2 linked regions of the Marinomonas mediterranea MMB-1 genome follow. The protein of the gene in region 2 interacts with the protein of the main gene of each other region in a pairwise test. Links are inferred from orthologs where the notes say so. Each region holds a gene or a part of one and is shown on either strand. Other genes may lie near its edges.

Region 1 (9,174 bases), 4.6 Mb from region 2 along the record:
AAACTATAAAGACGAGCTTTTGCTGTTTCTGCGTTTGATCTTTTTTAATTATTAGCATTGATATTATTAATTCGCAACACTCATACTATGAATTATTGAAAAAAACTCAATGACAGCTATTGTTAACTACAATATAGTGCAATTGTGTGCATTCTCCAGTGCGACTGGGCGCTGAGTAATGGCAGTATGATTAGAGGTATATAAAACAATGAATAACGAACGAAAGAAGTCGATAAAACGCTCTAAAACTAGCTTACCTGAGCTTGCTGCTGAACGAATCAGGGAAAAAATCCGTACTAGTAATATGTCTGTCGGGGATAAGTTGCCGACAGAGCCAAACCTTATGAAGGAACTGGGGGTAAGTCGTACGGTGCTTCGCGAAGCAATGATGACGCTCAAGGCAGAAGGCTGGGTTCTCCCAAAACAAGGGATTGGTGTGTTTGTCGCGGAACCGAAACCCATGGATTTCAGCGGCTTTTCAGCGTCGGATACGCTGACCATAAGTGATGCGATAGAGTCGCTGGAACTACGCACCGCAGTAGAGGTTGAGGCCGTTGCACTCGCGGTATCTAGGCGCTCTGCGATGCAAGAATCGGATATCTGTCGTAGCTTTGACGCGTTTGAAAAGAAAGTCGCTTTAGGTAAGTCCGCAGAGCAAGAAGACTATGAATTTCATCTCGCGATTGCCCGAGCAACGAACAATGATCGGTTTGTGAAATTCCTTGATGTATTGGGCAAAAAGACCATACCGCGTGCAAGGCTACGTGAAGAAGCCGGTTTGCCACGAGACCCAAACTTAGAGCAAACGCTGAACGAAGAGCATAAGGCTATCTTGGATGCCTTGCTTGATCGTGATGTTGAGCGCGCGCGTGATGCGATGCGTACCCACCTGACAAACGGCTGTAATCGCTACCGAGATTTAGCGAGAGCAATACAAAAAACTAAGTCATAGTATGAATTTATTGATAAGTTGAAAATACATGCTATGATCCAATAAAAATAACAATCAGGGTCATTTCATGAAGATCACAGACATTCGACTACATCCGCTTACTTATCTTTTGGAACACGCGTTCGAATCTGCTTCTATGTCTTTTCAGTCTAGAGAGCACTTACTTGTTGAAATTATTTGCGATAATGGATTGATCGGCTGGGGAGAATGTTTGGGAAATCGTGTGGTGAACGCCGCATATCTTGAAGTGATGACGCCCCACCTGATTGGAAAATCTGCTTTTGACATCGAGCCAATATGGCTAAACCTTTACAACACCTTCCGTGATCAAGGGCAACGTGGTGCCGTGATCAATGCAATCAGTGGAATTGACATTGCCTTATGGGATGTCGTCGGTAAGTTTCACAATAAACCGGTATCTGAACTATTGGGTGGCCAATTCCGCTCTGAGATTCCGGTTTACGCAACAGGCGGTTTTCGCAAAGTAGGCTTTGATCGCCTTTCTAGCTTGTCAGAAGAAGTTCGTGAATACAAAAAGCAGGGCTTTGACGCGGTAAAAATCAAAATCGGCTTTGGCGTGGCGTTAGACATCGAATCGATCAAACAAACTCGGGAACAATTAGGTCCCGATGTTGAATTGATGATCGATGCGAACCACGGCTACGACATTATTGATGCCAAGCGGGTTATTGATGCGGTAAAAGACCTTGATATCAAATGGTTTGAAGAACCTGTCGTCCCAGAAGCCTACACTCAGTACCGAGAGTTGAGACAGACTTCTCCGATTCCTATTGCGGGCGGAGAAACATGGCATTCTCGTTGGGGTTATCACGAGGCGTTAAAACAAAATACGGTTGATATTATTCAACCCGATGTTTGTGGTGTGGGTGGACTTAGCGAGGCACGAAAAATCTTAACCTTGGTTGACGTCTATGGCGTGCGTTGTGTTCCTCATGTTTGGGGCACCGCTGTTGCCATTGCTGCGGGACTGCATTTCCATGCGATTATTCCACCTAATCCTCCCTCGTTCGGCACAGACTCACCGCGACTTGAATTTGATCAAACGCACAACCCGTTTAGAACCAGCATTGTAGAAGAAGACATTGTCGTAAAAGATGGCAAATTAGCGGTGCCTTCTAAACCGGGTCTAGGGATCACCATTGACCGTGAGAAATTGGCTCGTTATGCGCCAATTTCTGCATAAATGAGGAGTGACGACGTGATTGCAAAACGAATTCTTTTTGGACAGGCGCCTAAAATAGCGTTACCTGAAGGTGCCATTGATAGCCATATGCATGTTTATTCTGCTCAATATCCTTCTCTGCTTGGTGGACCGGATTTGCCCGCAGATGCAGCTTGTTTGGAAGATTACCAAAAAGTGCAGCAATGGCTTGGTTTAAAGCGAGTTGTTATTACTCAGCCAAATGCATACCAAATAGATAACACCGTGATGCTAGAAGCCCTCGATGTACTGGGTGAACGCGGCCGAGGTGTGGTTGTTGTAACACCGGATACAACCGAAGAAGAGTTGGAAGAGTGGCACGCTAGAGGCGCTAGAGGCGCTCGTATTATGCAACTGCCCCAAGGTGCCGCTGGTATTGATAAGCTGCTAGAGGTCAACGCAAAAATTAAGCCGTTCGGATGGACATGTATCGTGCAGTTTTACGGCAATGAGATACTTGAATACGTCCCTACGCTAGAGAAAATACAGGGTGATTATGTCATTGACCACTTCTGTAAGTTTATTCCGCCAGTTAAACCCGATTCAATCGAATACAATGCACTGCTTGGTTTAATTGAGCGCGGCAATGCCTATTACAAGATGGCAGGTGTCTATGAAAGCTCGAAAGTCGGTGCGCCTGAGTATTCAGACATCGAAGTGTTAGCGAAGCCTATTATCGAACGTTTCCCCGAGAGAGTGTTATGGGGAAGCAATTGGCCGCATGTTTCCGGGCCGATAGAGAATGCTCCCAACGACGCCATTCTATTGGACAAAATGATGGAATGGATGGGAAGTGATCAAACCCGTCAGCAAATTTTTGTCGAGAATCCCCAAAGACTTTACTGGTAGACGCTGACATCTACCACCTTGGCCGGCAGAGCGTAGGACGTCTCTGTCGGCCTTTTTTATGTTTACGACCTGCTGATTATTGTTCGGCATTGCTTTTAGAGCTATGCCTTAAGAGCCATGCACTTCGTTACCTAGACGGTTTTTCTGACGATCTATTACTTTCGACGCTTTGCAAAAGGGTTGGGGAAATCCGTAATGGTGCCTGTCCCGAGTTCAGCAGCGAGTCCAATACTTTCATGTAGACTTGGATGAGCATGAATGGTCAAGGCGATGTCTTCTAGCGTCGCACCATATTCCAACGCAAGGGTTAGTTCTCCTAGCAATTCCCCCGCGTGAGCGCCGACCAGCCCAGCGCCAAGCAGACGATGGTGCTCAGGTTCGTAGATTAATTTGGTCGCACCATTTGTTTGACCCGATGCGATTGCCCGGCCTGATGCAGACCAAGGAAAGGTCGCGACTTTATATTTGATGTCCTGGGCTTTCGCTTGTGTTTCAGTCAGTCCAACCCAGGCAACTTCTGGGTAAGTGTATGCAATAGAGGGAATCCCTAACGGTGAGAAGTGAGCAAGATGTCCCGCAACGACTTCTGCTGCAACGTGCCCTTCGTGGCTGGCTTTATGCGCTAACATAGGGCCATGAGTCACGTCTCCGATTGCGAAAATATGATTGATTGACGTTCTGCACTTATCATCGGTGACAATAAACCCTCGGTCGTCGACGTCTATATTTATTTCTGGAATGCCGGCGTTAAATCCATTGGGTTTTCTTCCAACCGCCACCAATAATGCATCGGCTTCTAACGTTTCCTCGCCTGTTTCTGTGGTTAGCGTCAGTTTAAGAGTCTCCCCAGAAGGGTCGACCTTGGTCATTTTCGTATGGGTTTTAAATTTCATTCTGGACGCGTTTGCTTTTTGGTAAACGCGTACCTGATCGGCATCCGCACCCGGTATCAGCTGATTTCCTTGCTCAACAATGGTGACTTTTGCTCCGAGTGCTTCGTAAACAGTGGCCATTTCTAAGCCAATAATACCGCCGCCTAAAACGACTAAATGATTGGGAATGTAAGGTAATTCAAGTGCTCGAGACGAGTTCCAAACACGATCGTCTTTTGGAATAAAAGGCAAATGGACGGCGGTCGAGCCAATGGCGATAATAGCGTGTTTGAATGTCAGTGTGTCAGTAGAAGCGTCTTTGCTGGCGTCATTCGAGTGTATTTTGATGGTGTGTTCGCTGCTAAAAAGCCCTTCGCCAATGTAGAGAGCAACGTTTCGTTGCTTGGCCATCAGAGCGAGATTTCCTGTGAGTTTATTTACCGTGGATTCTTTGTGTTTTCGCACTGTATCAAGATCTATTTTAGGCGCCAAGAAAGTAACGCCATGTTTTGCCTCTTGTGCCGTTCTAATATCGCCTGCTATGTGTAAGAGCGCCTTTGATGGGATACATCCGACATTTAGACAGACTCCTCCCAAATTCTCGTAGCGCTCAATCAGGGCGACGCTTAATCCCAAATCGGCTGCTCTAAATGCGGCGGCGTAGCCTCCTGGACCACTTCCTAATACAACGAGGTCATACATTGTCTTGTTGCTATGATGCATTGTTTTGTTCCTTCCAAACGTGTGAGTGAATCTGTGAAGTAAACGGCTTATGTATTTACCTATCAGTTGATATATAATATCTGGCTAAATTTTGCTCGCATTTTTTTTCTTAGTCAATAGAATGTCTACCATATGATAGAAAAATAAGAGGAACGAGTATGGATATGCAGGGTACTATCGAATCCGCAACGACAGCGGTAAATCCCACTAAAATTGCCATTATGGATGCTGCCGAAAAAGCGATATTGAAAAGCGGTTACAAGGCTATGAGCTTCCGTGATTTAGCCGCTGAAGTCGGCATCAAGAGTGCAAGTGTTCACTATCATTTCCCGACAAAAGGGGATCTTGTTACCGCGGTAATGCAGCGCTACAAAGAAGAATTTGCTAAGCGTTTAGTATTACCTAAGAAGAAAAAAAGTGCGGCTCAAAAGGCGTTAAACAAGTTTATTGATGGCTTTAAAGAGACGGTTGTAGATCAAGATAACCTAAGCCTTTGTACTGTTTTGTCGGCTGAAAAAAGTCTATTAGAACCCGCCACGTTAGAAGAATTAAGCGCGTTTTATCAGCTTAAACTTGATTGGCTTAGTAGCGTCGTGTCGTACATGCGTAAAGATTGGATGACCACTGAAGAGATCTCCAACTACGCTAGCCAAATTCTGGCGAGCTTGCATGGCGGTTCTGTTTTAGTAAAAGTGACGGGTGAGCCAGAAATGTTTAACCAAGCGACATGCCATTGGCGTGATCTGGCTAAGCGATTGGGAGAGTAAGAGAGAAGTAACGTGAGAGCAACCAGCGCCTTTTATTGCTGGCCTCCTATGTGAGGCCGTGACTTCTTTGAATCAGTAACTTTCTTAAGTTACTGATTCTTACTATTATAGCCACCTTACTTAAAAGAGATGGAGATACGCGTGCCTCAAAGCCTTTCCCCTAATGATATTGCAGCGGTAAAAGCCTATTTAATGTCGCTTCAAGATCAAATTTGTCACGCCTTAGAAGGATTTGAACCTAACCTTGTATTTCACGAAGACGCTTGGGACCGACCAAATGGCGGTGGCGGCCGAACTCGCGTCATTGCGGATGGCGACGTAATCGAAAAAGGGGGCGTCAACTTCTCGCATGTTATGGGGGATACGCTGCCTCCGTCCGCAACGGCAGAACGTCCTGAATTAGCAGGGGGTCGCTTCGAGGCGATGGGTGTTTCTCTTGTTATTCACCCTAAGAATCCCATGGCCCCGACCTCTCACGCAAATGTACGGTTATTCGTAGTGCATAAAGACGGTATGGATCCAGTATGGTGGTTTGGTGGTGGTTTCGATCTAACACCCTATTATGGCTTCGAAGAAGACTGCATTTCTTGGCATCAGACCGCATTCGACGCCTTGTCTCCATTTGGTGAAGATTACTATGATCGTTTTAAGGTCTGGTGCGATGACTATTTTTATTTGAAGCATCGTGGAGAACCTCGCGGTATCGGTGGTTTGTTCTTCGACGATTTTAATGAGCTGCCATTCGATCAAAGCTTTGCGCTAATGCGTTCTGTGGGCGACGCGTACATTAAAGCCTACGAACCCATCTTAAAGAAAAGGCAAGCGTTGCCTCATACTGAACAGCAGCGTGATTTTCAGTTACATCGACGTGGTCGCTATGTGGAGTTTAACTTAGTGTTTGACCGCGGAACGCATTTTGGATTGCAAAGTGGCGCTGGTCGTACCGAGTCCATTTTGATGTCGTTGCCGCCAGAAGTGCGATGGAGCTACGGCTATGAGGTCGAGCAAGGCAGTGAAGAAGCAAAATTAACCGATTATTATCTTCAGGCCCGAAATTGGTTAGGGCGCTAAATTCTATTATTTGAGGTTTACATTGGATCAATACGTTGTTGTTGGGAACCCGATTGCCCACAGTAAGTCGCCTGCGATTCACGCAGAGTTTGCGAAACAAACAGATCAGTCTGTGTACTACGGTACGTTACTCGGCGAAGAAGAACGCTTTGAAGCACAGGTTCGTGATTTCTTTTCTGAAGGCGGGAAAGGTATGAATGTGACGGTCCCGTTTAAAGAACGAGCTTTCGCAATGTGCGATGTACTTAGCAAACGGGCCGAACTTGCTGGCGCAGTTAATACGCTGATGCTGGGGAAAAATGGAGAAATATACGGTGATAATACCGACGGCGCGGGTATGGTGCGTGACATCGTTCATGTACTGAACCAGCCGCTAAAAGGAAAACGTATACTTATTATTGGAGCTGGTGGCGCTGTCAGAGGCGTGCTTGAACCGGTATTCGCGCAAGCGCCTCTCTCGGTCACGGTCGCGAACCGTACTGTTTCTAAAGCCGAAGCACTTGGGAAAATATTTGATTGCGTCGCGTCTTCCTTTGATGCGTTAGAAGGCCCGTTTGATGTCATCATCAATGGCTCATCTGCCAGCTTATCGGGGCAGCTACCCCCATTAAAAGACGAGCTAGTAAGCGAACACACCTGGTGCTATGACATGATGTACGGGAAAGAGCCGACGGTCTTTTTGAAGTGGGCGCAGGGGTTGGGCGCGAAAGGCGCTGATGGACTGGGTATGCTTGTTGGCCAAGCGGCTGAAGCCTTCTTTTTATGGCGTCATGTTCGCCCTGAACAAGCGCCCGTTATCGCCCAATTACGCAGTGAGATGTGATCACGGTATTCAGAGTGAGAATTGCAATTGAGTATTAGGAGAATTACTTGAAGGCACAATGGTTCGATTCTGTTGAAAAGCTAGGGCGAGATCGTTGGAATACGGCGATTGGTGATACTGCATACCCGTTTGCTCAATTCGATTTTCACCTTGCTTTAGAACAAAGCAACAGTATTGGGGAAGGCACAGGCTGGTATCCAGAGTACTTATTGGTAACAGAAGACGACGACCAACCGATTGCGATTGCTCCGACGTATCTTAAAACACATTCTCAGGGCGAGTTTGTGTTTGACTGGTCATGGGCCGATGCCTATCAGCGCTATGGTATGGCGTATTTTCCAAAACGTATCTGGGCCGTGCCATTTTCACCTGTAACGGGACCACGAGTGTTCTCTCAACTGGACCCGACGGGCGAAAGCCAAGAATTTGGTCATCTGTACACCGCGTTGGCGGACTTAATGACGGATGCAAATAAAGCCCGAGACTTTTCAAGTTGGCATCTACTCTTTACGAAGCAACATCATGCAGAGTTGCTCGTGCAAAAGCCGGAGTTGCTGCATCGCGTTTCTTGTCAGTTTCATTGGTTCAATCGTGACTACAAAGACATGACGCATTACTTTTCGACGTTTTCGAGCCGTAAGCGAAAATCGGCCCGTAAAGAGCGTGAAAAAGTCGCATCTCAAGGCATACACCTTGTTAGAAAACTGGGTAATGAGCTCGACAAGGAAGAGATCGGTTTTTTCTACCAATGCTATCAGGCAACCTATGCCAAACGTGGTCAAGAAGGCTATCTGACTCAAGCTTTTTTTGAGCAACTCGTCGATAGTATTGGCGACAAAGTACTGTTGGTAATGGCGTTTCGTGGAGAGCAGCGAGTTGCCGCTTCTTGGTGTTTTTTCGACAATCACAGTTTGTATGGGCGTTATTGGGGCTGTATTGAAGAGTTCGACTGTCTGCATTTCGAAGCGTGTTACTATCAAGGTATCGAATTTTGCATTGAGCGCGGGCTGCAACATTTCGATCCCGGTACTCAGGGCGAGCATAAGATTGCACGTGGTTTTGAACCCGTTTTTAGCCACAGTATTCATTACATCGAGCACTCTGGCTTTCGTGATGCCATAGAGCGCTTTTGTGATGAAGAAACCACAGCAGTGCGTGAGTATCATCAAGACACCCACACATTGCTGCCGTTTAAGCAGACGTAACTGTTTGAGGCTTCTTAGATGTTGTTGAGTTAAATATCCAAATGAGGGCCGAAAAGTTCATAATGTATTCGGCTCGCATCCACGCCTAACTCTAGCAGTTGTTGCTTTATAAAGGTCATAAAGCCAACTGGACCACACAGATAAAAATCCCCTTGTTCAAGCGGCAAAATGTCTTTCATTGGCTCAAGCTTCATTAAACCTTCTTGCATCGTCTCGTCGACAACATTCGCCTGTTCGAACCAATACTGTGTGGTTAGGTTCAATACGGCTTTTTGCTCTTTAACGTGCTCTTTGAATGAAAGTAACGCTGTATTTTTACAAGCATGTAAATAGAAAACAGGTTGAGAGCTTTTCTTATCCGCTAATGTATCCAACATGGCTTGCATTGGGGTCAAGCCGACGCCCGCTGAGATCAAAACAACGGGTTGATCGGTTTCTTTTAAAGAGAAATCACCTGCCGGAGGCATGGCTTCAATGATGTGACCTTCTTGAACGTGATCGTGTAAATAATTTGAGACGATGCCCTCGCACTCTCCAGAGGTTTCTCTCTTCACACTGATTCGATAAGTGCGATTATTTGCCGATGTCGAGAGAGAGTATTGACGTATCTCATCGAATTCATGTCCGGTTGGATGTATTTTAATCCCAAGATACTGGCCGGGTTTATAGTGGATTACTGCGTTTTGATCG
Region 2 (9,218 bases):
CTAATACACTCTGCAAATAGATTGGGAAGTAGACAACAAAAGGCCAGAAGCTGAAATTCATGCCCGCTGCACCAAATAATGCACCAGAGAAATTACGAATTTTAAAGGCATTCAAATCAAACATAGGTCGAGCGACTTTTCGCTCAATGATAATGAACAGTACAAAAGAAATAGCACTCGCCGCCATGATTGCAATGCCTTCGACCGTTTGATAACCGACATCTTTCCCTTGCGTAATCATGAATACTAGCCCGAACACCGCTCCAGAAAGTGTGATCATGCCACCGACATCCATTTTCACCGCCTTAGGATCAGACGACTCAACCACACCAACACGCGCTAGTATCAACGTAATCACCGAAATAAAGACGTGAATCAAGAAAACCCATTCCCAACTCATATGAGCGACGATTAAGCCGCCAACAATAGGACCGAAGCCTAATCCAAGACCAAAAATGATCCCCCACCAAGCAAACGCGACGCCTCGCTCGGGGCCATTTTGAAACTGGTTTGACAGCACGGCCACCTGACATGCAAGCATCGCTGCAGCACTGGTGCCTTGTAAAAAGCGCGCAACGATCAGAACAGGCGCTGACGACGCTAGCCCACAAATCAAAGAGGCAACGCAAAAGACAAAAATACCAATTGAAAACACCCGTTTACGACCAAACCGGTCGGCAAATGCGCCCATTGCAACCAGTGTCGAACACATGGCAATAGTGTATGCATTCATAATCCACTGAAGCTGAATAAAATCCGCAGGTAAGACACTTTTTAAGATAGGTAAAATAGAAGGTACACTTGTAATTTCAAGCCCTAGCATAATTGCCGATAGGCACACCGAAATTAAAGCGATTCTATTTCTCGACGAAATAGTGCTCATAACATAACTCTCCATGCAATGTTGTGTAAACGCAAACACCCTCAACAAGACTGATACTTCAGTCAAAAAAGCGTGTTTTTCTTTTTTATAAAAAGATTAAGACGTTCTTTAAATAATCATTTGAAAGAATAAAAACTGATGTAGTTTCCTTCTTCTGATTGGTCATCGAGAGGCAAAATAGCACTGGATTCATTGAGGTGGTACCCTCATAATGTCTATATCAGTGATAACAAAATGAAATGGATCGCACAGACAGTGATAACAAAATGAAATGGATCGCACAGAGTAACAAGGATAGCTATGTCAATTTCACTCGATGTCGAAGCAGTAAGAGCATTCGTAGTCATTGCTGAACTAAAGAGTTTTACACTTGCAGCAAACTCGCTTGGAACCAGTCAAGCAACATTGAGTCTTCGACTCAAACGTCTCGAACAACGCATCAACAGGCGTTTAATAGAGCGAACTCCCCGTGTCGTGAGACTGTCCTCTCAAGGAGAGGCCTTCATTGGTAACGCAAAAGCCTTTCTAGAAGCTCATGACAAAGCGGTTGAAACACTCTATACCGTTAAAAACCGCTTACGCTTAGGTATTGGCTGCCATATTATCGGCTCAGAGTTAACCGCGATTCTAGCCAAAGTGAATACTCAGTACCCTAATTTAACGTTAGAAATATCAACCGGGTTGTCCAGCGAACTAAAACAGCAATATGACGAAGGAACGCTAGACGCCGTCATAGTAAACTCAGAAGAATATAGAAAACAGGGACACCTGCTTTGTATCGAACATTACAGCTGGTTCGCTACGCCTAAATACAAGTACAAAGTCGGAGACTCAGTAAAACTGGCTACGCTTGATGAGAAGTGTGAAGTGCGCGATCAAGCACCAGTTATTTTAAAAAGTGCAGACATCCCTTTTCAAAAAATGCTGATTGGCGGCAATACCGACATTGTTAACTCGGCTATTTTAGCGGGAATGGCCATTGGTGTTTACGCTTTGCGGCTTGTTCCAGAAGGGCTGATAGACGTTCGTAGTAAGTTCAATTTGCCCGCACTTCCTACCTCATCGATAGAGTTGCATACACATCTGACGGACATTAAAACTCGAAATGTGCTCAAAGAAATCAGCCATATATTCAAACTCTACAACGGTACTACTCTATAGATCTCTAGATTTTTAGGTCTCTAGGGAAGGTGTGAACAAGCCCACACCTTCCCTACGCACCCCATCCATGCTTAATGTCTCTGAGTCTAACACCAACAATTAAGTAGCATGTAGAACGAAACTTAACGAAAGCAGTTATCGATAGCGACCGCCAAACTCTCAACGACAGCGAAGCAACAACCGCCTCTATTAAATCAACTCAAAGTGCCATCATTTGATATTACAGCACTTCCAATTTAGCAAAAGACAACACAAGCCACTTTGTACCTTCGGTATCGAAGTTCACTTGAACTCTGGCCTGTGGGCCTTGTCCTTCGTAGTTAATAACCAACCCTTCACCGAAGACCGGATGCTTCACTCGGTCGCCCATTGAAACGTTGGTTTCAGGTACTTGATAACCGTGCAATATGCTCTGATTTTGCTTTTGCAGTGTGCCTTGATAGTTGTGTCGCTGCATCGAAACAGGTCTTGCGACTTGTGAGCGCAGGCGCACTTCTTCAATACACTCTTGTGGGATTTCACGAATAAAACGAGAAGGACTATTGAAAGATTCACTGCCATGCAATCGACGCGATTCCGCATAGGTAATATAGAGCTTCTCCATGGCCCGCGTAATACCAACATAACAAAGGCGACGCTCCTCTTCGAGGCGTCCAGGTTCCTCAAACGACATTTTGGAAGGGAACAAATTCTCTTCCACGCCAGTTAAAAAGACCAATGGAAATTCCAAGCCCTTCGCCGAGTGCAGCGTCATCAACTGAACCGAATCCTGATACTCATCCGCCTGAGCTTCACCCGCATCCAATACCGCTTGGTCCAAGAATGCCATCATTGGCGAGCTAAACTCTTCGTCATCTTCTGACCACGAGAAACCACTTGCGGCGCTGACTAACTCTTTCAAGTTCTCAATACGGGCTTCGCCTTTTTCACCCTTCTCCTTCTCATGATGAGGAATCAAACCCGCTTCTTGAATGATGTGTTCAAAGACATCACCCAAACCTAGATCAGGTTGGATTAACGTATTCCCCATACCATCAATAATCTGTAAGAAGTTCTTAATCGCATTGGAAGCGCGAGCAGGCATCACACCATGCTGCACGATATGCTCTGCGGCCTGCCACATAGAGCAACCTTGATCTCGAGCGATCTCTCGCAAGGTACCAATACTGCGTTCGCCAATGCCACGCGGTGGTACGTTAATTACACGCTCCATTGCGCCGTCGTCATTCGGGTCAACTGCCAACCGAGCATACGCCAATGCGTTTTTGATCTCTAAACGATCATAGAATCTGTGCCCACCATAAATTCTATAAGGCAACTGTTCCCTAACGAGGCATTCTTCGATCACACGAGATTGAGCGTTAGAACGATATAAAATCGCCATGTCTTTTAACGCGGTTCCGTCGTCGCGCCACTTTTTAATAATCTCTAATATAAAGCGCGCTTCGTCTTGCTCATTAAACCCAGCATAAAGGGAAATCGGGTCGCCATCGCCGCTGTCTGTCCAAAGCTCTTTACCTAAGCGATCATCATTGTTCTGAATCAGCCCGTTGGCGGCTTTTAGAATTTGCCCAGTTGAACGATAGTTTTGTTCAAGACGAATCGTCGCCACGTCATTAAAGTGTTTTGAGAAGTTTTGGATATTCTCAATTTTTGCGCCACGCCAACCATAGATTGACTGGTCATCATCACCCACTGCGGTGATCGTGCCAGTATCACCAACCATCACACGAAGCCACGCATACTGAATGGTGTTGGTGTCCTGAAACTCGTCCACCAGCACATGCACAAAGCGTTGTTGGTAATGCTTTAATAAAGCCGGATTTGTCAGCATTAATTCATGCGCTCGTAACAATAACTCACCAAAATCCAGTAAGCCGTTGCGTTCACACGCTTCTTCGTAGTGGTAATAAAGCTCTCGCATCCCTTTTGAAAATGGATCATGCGAGTCGGGAACATGAGCAGCACGTCGACCTTCGTCTTTTTGGCCGTTAATAAACCAAGCCACTTGCTTAGGCGGCCAACGCGTATCATCGATATTAAACTCTCGCATGATACGTTTAACGAGACGAAGCTGATCATCGCTGTCCATGATTTGGAAGTTTTCCTTCAACCCTGCATCGCGCCAATGCGCTCTAAGCAGGCGATGGGCCAAACCATGGAAGGTTCCCACCCACATACCTTGAGGTGGTAATCCAACAAGCTGCTCGATACGCCCTTGCATCTCTCGCGCCGCTTTGTTGGTGAAGGTAACGGCCATAAGGCTATAAGGTGATAGCTCATAGGCATGCATTAGCCACGCTATACGATGAACCAGTACGCGAGTTTTACCGGAACCAGCGCCAGCCAGTACCAAACTGTTTTGAAGTGGCGCGGCAACGGCCTCACGCTGTTTGTCGTTTAGGGCATCGAGAATAAAAGAAACGTCCATTGAGCTCCGCCATTTTTAAAATTAAGCCACAAAATGGTTGATTTTTGATCAATTTTGCGGTTTTTATATACAGGTAGTCTTGCTTTCTATCTATTTTGACTTTTTTCAACGGCTGATGACAGTGATTCGTCATATCTGTCATCAAAAGAGTCTGAGAGGTATTACTCATGACGTCTATGGAAGTAGCTGAAATCAAAACTGAATTGCTTCATGCATCCATCAGTTTAAAAAAAGAAGAAAACGAACGAACCCAAAAAGAGGATAGCGACAGAATGCTTAAAGCACGACGCGCAATCGAGAATTATCGAGAGGAACAACGCTTAATACAAGCGATTTCCGACGGTTGGGACGACTGATATATAACGTCTCCTAACACTCATTTTTACAGCCTATTTTAAATAGGACTGTCTTCTGCTGGCCTCTTACTTTTATAGACGCCGGTTCAGGGTTTGCTACCCCCTATTTTTTGTCCAAAATGCTTTCGAATTAGTGCTTTCACCCTCATTTTAGTTACAAAAGCCCCCTGCACTAAGTCGCGAGCGAAGCCAAGACGAGGCAAAAATAGACGAAAAAGCGAAGTTTATACGTTACAAATGAGCATTTTGAGTCTCTTTTTAACATGGTATTGGAAAGCGCAATAATCGTGCAACGATCTCTACAAAAAGATAATCGACTTATTGATCTATTCCCTAGAAGCCGAATAGCGTTTCAAGTACCATTACATCTAAATTTTTTAATCATCAACCCACAAAAACAAAAACAATTATAACCCTATCGGGGAGTCACCATGTTTGAACACATCCAAGCTGCTCCAGCTGACCCTATTCTTGGTTTAAGCGACACGTTTCGTAAGGACACAAACCCTAATAAAATCAATTTAGGCGTTGGCGTTTATAAAGACGAACAAGGCGCTACACCGATCCTTAAATCGGTAAAACAGGCAGAAGAACGCCTTGTTATCGATGAAAACACCAAAAGCTACCTTAGCATTGAAGGTGAGGAAGCTTACCGCGCTGCGGTAAAAGCCCTGCTTTTTGGTCAAGATCATGCTGTGATTTCTAAAAATCGCGCTCATACCGCCCATACACCTGGCGGTACTGGTGCATTGCGCGTAGCAGCTGAGTTCATCAAAAAGCATCTTCCCGAAGCAACAATCTGGGTCAGCAACCCAACATGGGCGAACCATCAGGCCGTCTTTCAATCTGTTGGCCTTGAAGTCGGCAGCTACGCCTATTACGACGCAAACGCGAAAACGCTAGACTTCGAAGCGATGCTAGCGAGCCTGTCACAAGTCCCTGAAGGCGACGTTGTGTTATTCCACGGCTGCTGCCACAACCCAACTGGCATCGACCCAACAGCGGTTCAATGGCAACAACTTGCAAAACTGGCTAGCAAACAAGGTTTCTTACCTTTATTCGACTTTGCTTACCAAGGTTTCGGCAACGGCCTTGAAGAAGATGCCGTTGGCTTACGCACTTTCTTGGAAGAAACCCCAGAAATGCTGATCGCGAACTCATTCTCCAAAAACTTTGGACTGTACAATGAGCGTGTTGGTGCATTGACCATTGTGGCTGAAACCGAAGAGCAAGCTAACGCCGCGTTTACTCAAATTAAACGCTGTGCTCGTACCAACTACTCTAACCCGCCTTCTCACGGCGCTGCGGTTGTGACAGAAATTCTGACCAACGACCAACTACGTAGTCTTTGGGAAATGGAACTTGCTAGCATGCGCCAGCGTATCCAAGAAATGCGCACCTTGTTCGTCAACACATTGCGAGCAAAAGGGGTTGAGCAGGACTTCTCGTTTATTTCCAAGCAACAGGGCATGTTCTCTTTCTCAGGCCTAAACCCTGATCAAGTGGCGAGCCTAAAAGAAGATCATAGTATTTACATCGTTGGCTCAGGTCGTATTAATGTCGCAGGCATGACCAAAGACAACATGGAACCACTGTGTGACGCTATTGCCGCTGTCTTAACGAAATAGCAGCTTCAACCGCTCAGCGACAAGCGTCGCTGTATGCGAGAGAAAAGCATACAAACTTGACCAAAGAGCCAACAAACTGTTGGCTCTTTTCGTTTTACCTGTTAATTTTGTAAATCCAGTTTTGGCTAAGACTCGATGGAGCACCTTGAATGACCGCCACTCTGATTTACTGCTATGACCCAATGTGTAGCTGGTGTTGGGGCTTTAAACCCGTTTGGAATCAGCTTGAAAAAGCACTACAGCCTTTAATCGACAAACAAAAGTTGAGCATACAACCCATGCTCGGAGGGCTAGCACCCGATTCAGATACCCCCATGCCCGACGAAATGAAAACGAAGCTGGAAGCAACATGGCATCGTATTTCAGACAGCCTTGGCACGCAGTTTAATTTTGATTTTTGGCGAGAAGCCGCACCACGTCGTTCAACCTACCCAGCTTGCCGCGCCTGCCTAGTCGCCCGAGACTTTGGCCTAGAACATGAAATGGCAACCGAAATACAACACGCCTACTACCTAAACGCTCAAAACCCATCCGATCTCGACACACTCACCCGCTGCGCAAAACACATAGGATTAAAAGAAGACGGTTTTCAAAAATCCATGGCGCTCGTGAAAGAAGAACAAACACTAGAACATGAAATTACCCAAGCACGACATCTAGGGCTCAACTCATTTCCGTCTTTAGCCGTCATCGTCGGCGACCACCTAACCGAAATCCCGATTGATTATGAAAACCATGAAACCATGCGTCAGGCGATAAAAGCCGCACTGCCTGTAGAGACAGACTGACTTTTTAGCGAGGAGGAAATAACCAACACCTCGATCCAGCTCCTCCCTATTACCAAGCAAAGGGAGCACTCAATACTTCGGTCTAGCTCCCCTTACCAAGTAAAAGGAGCGCTCAACACCTCGATCTAGCTCCTCCCCCTTACCAAGGGGGAGGTTGGGAGGGGGTCTACAACAGCACACACATCGAAGCCGTCCACAGCATTACCGAATAGAAAAACAGGGTCTATATCCAACCTATTTTTGCGCCATCTCAAAAATGGCACACTATTTCTGAGGTGAACAACATTCACCTTCTCGCTTTGTCTACTACGCTTTCTAAAAGTGTATTAGTATCAGATGTATAGTGCATGGGCAGCGAACTAGTGTGCCATGCCAAGAAATACATAAGCGCATACTCGATTTCAACACTCGCTTTTTCAGAAGGACTAGAAAGTTATTATATTTCAAATGGTTAGTGTTTAATATGAAATCACCCAACTGGATAAATGAGCATGCGCATTGATAAAATGTTAGGAGTATATAAATGTCAGATTCCAATCTGATGCCAGATAAAATTAAAAGCCCCATTCAGCTTATGGCTGCATGGTTTGTTATGTTGGTATCTGTGATCACGGTACTACTGACAACCGCAGTAAATATTGAAAAGCCTGAATGGGCTGCTGGGTACTTGGTTATATCGCCAACGGTTGTGGTTATCATCGTAATTGGGTGCGTATTACTCATGCTAACCAAGTACAGACCACATTTACAAGATGGAAAAGAGTACGCTGAATGGATAAAAGAGCAAGGAGCATATTCACAGGGCGAATTTATACAGGCGGAAACTTTTACATCTTTCGAAGACAAAGAAATTGTAAAAGAACAAGTGATTGATACTAGTGACATTAATAATATATCAGTTTCAGTTATCGATGTTATTGGGTCTTCTGAAATTGTAGAGTCCCTCAAGAACAAAGGATTTAACGCAGAGATATATCCTCACAGACATAAAGAGTATGATAAACGCGAACCATTTAAGTCGATCAAAGGTGAGCAAGAGGGAATTTGGATTGGCTACAGAGTTGAAGCTAATATCGCAATAAGAGCAATTAACGTCGCGTTAAAAATTTGGCCTGAACTGAAATACATTGTTATACCTTCAGATAACAGCAGTCCACCAGACCATGTCAATGATCAAATATTCATAGGTGGCTCCAGCAAAACTCCAATCAATAGGGGAACACGCCCCTGGTTACTTGAAGAGCTAAAGTCACTTAAAGAAGATATTGATATTAATGAATTTCATCGCAAGATTCGTGAAAAATACTCCTAACAAGAACTAAAGAGGGTTTCGCGTACGCTCGTCAACTGCTCCTGTGTTGCTCTAGTGACCTACATCCATGTAGGTCACTAGAGCAACAAGTCAGCTTGCCTGACACGCCTTACTACCACTGTATTTCACGCCGTATCCGCCGTGCTTTTCTCTGTGGAGACAATGCAGTTACCGGAAAAGTTTCGAACACCGTCAATGTATGACAAGTTCTTCAAATTGGGCGCCTATGTCAGCCCCTCTAACGAGACATGAAAAGGACAAACATGACTGGAAAAATCGGCCCACATGAAGGAATTGAATTTATACTTTTTGACCGAGGTGAAAAACACGTAATCTATTTCAATTGGGACTCATGGCCAGAAGAACATTTTTCTGCCGCAAAATTGGTTGGTGCTGAGACACTCATATTTTCACAGCCAGAAAGTGAAAGCGAATCGTATATCTTCTATCGCAGAGAGTTTGAGTCAGAAGCAAAAGAACTAAGAGATATAATTCTGTCTGGCTATACTGCCCATGACGATGATTTTGAAGAGAAAGAATATCGTATTGGTGAAATATTAGGTTACACCAAAGAAGATATTACTTTATACCTTAGCAATTTTGGAGACGATGCATAGACAGCGAAGAAGAGAATAGGTCGCCCAACTCAACACACCTCA

The links.
Region 1: the proteins of uvrD (region 2) and lpdA interact in binary tests that used the Escherichia coli proteins (3 or more experiments, as listed by UniProt). The link is inferred for Marinomonas mediterranea MMB-1 from one-to-one orthologs.

What each region holds. Positions count from the first base shown.
Region 1 is NC_015276.1:77,762-86,935, forward strand. Bases 2,399-5,358 are described here. They hold lpdA (dihydrolipoyl dehydrogenase), read right to left. Parts: upstream 4,619-5,358; coding sequence 3,179-4,618; downstream 2,399-3,178. Other genes in these bases: MARME_RS00335 (amidohydrolase family protein), read left to right, coding at 2,399-3,023; MARME_RS00345 (TetR/AcrR family transcriptional regulator), read left to right, coding at 4,777-5,358. Outside these bases: MARME_RS00325 (FadR/GntR family transcriptional regulator), read left to right, coding at 209-952; MARME_RS00330 (mandelate racemase/muconate lactonizing enzyme family protein), read left to right, coding at 1,020-2,156; more of MARME_RS00335, read left to right, coding at 2,172-2,398; more of MARME_RS00345, read left to right, coding at 5,359-5,385; hemF (oxygen-dependent coproporphyrinogen oxidase), read left to right, coding at 5,515-6,456; aroE (shikimate dehydrogenase), read left to right, coding at 6,479-7,279; MARME_RS00360 (GNAT family N-acetyltransferase), read left to right, coding at 7,327-8,484; hmpA (NO-inducible flavohemoprotein), read right to left, coding at 8,514-9,174. UniProt on the Escherichia coli protein: Lipoamide dehydrogenase is a component of the glycine cleavage system as well as of the alpha-ketoacid dehydrogenase complexes.
Region 2 is NC_015276.1:4,638,119-4,647,336, forward strand. The notes cover bases 1,871-4,874. They hold uvrD (DNA helicase II), read right to left. Parts: upstream 4,476-4,874; coding sequence 2,265-4,475; downstream 1,871-2,264. Other genes in these bases: MARME_RS20990 (LysR family transcriptional regulator), read left to right, coding at 1,871-2,044; MARME_RS21000 (PA3496 family putative envelope integrity protein), read left to right, coding at 4,643-4,831. Outside these bases: MARME_RS20985 (MFS transporter), read right to left, coding at 1-883; more of MARME_RS20990, read left to right, coding at 1,184-1,870; MARME_RS21005 (amino acid aminotransferase), read left to right, coding at 5,263-6,459; MARME_RS21010 (DsbA family protein), read left to right, coding at 6,609-7,247; MARME_RS21015 (hypothetical protein), read left to right, coding at 7,771-8,559; MARME_RS21020 (hypothetical protein), read left to right, coding at 8,823-9,176; MARME_RS21025 (aminotransferase class V-fold PLP-dependent enzyme), read right to left, coding at 9,206-9,218. UniProt on the Escherichia coli protein: A helicase with DNA-dependent ATPase activity. Unwinds DNA duplexes with 3'-5' polarity. Translocates on single-stranded DNA with 3'-5' polarity. Initiates unwinding more efficiently from a nicked substrate than double-stranded DNA.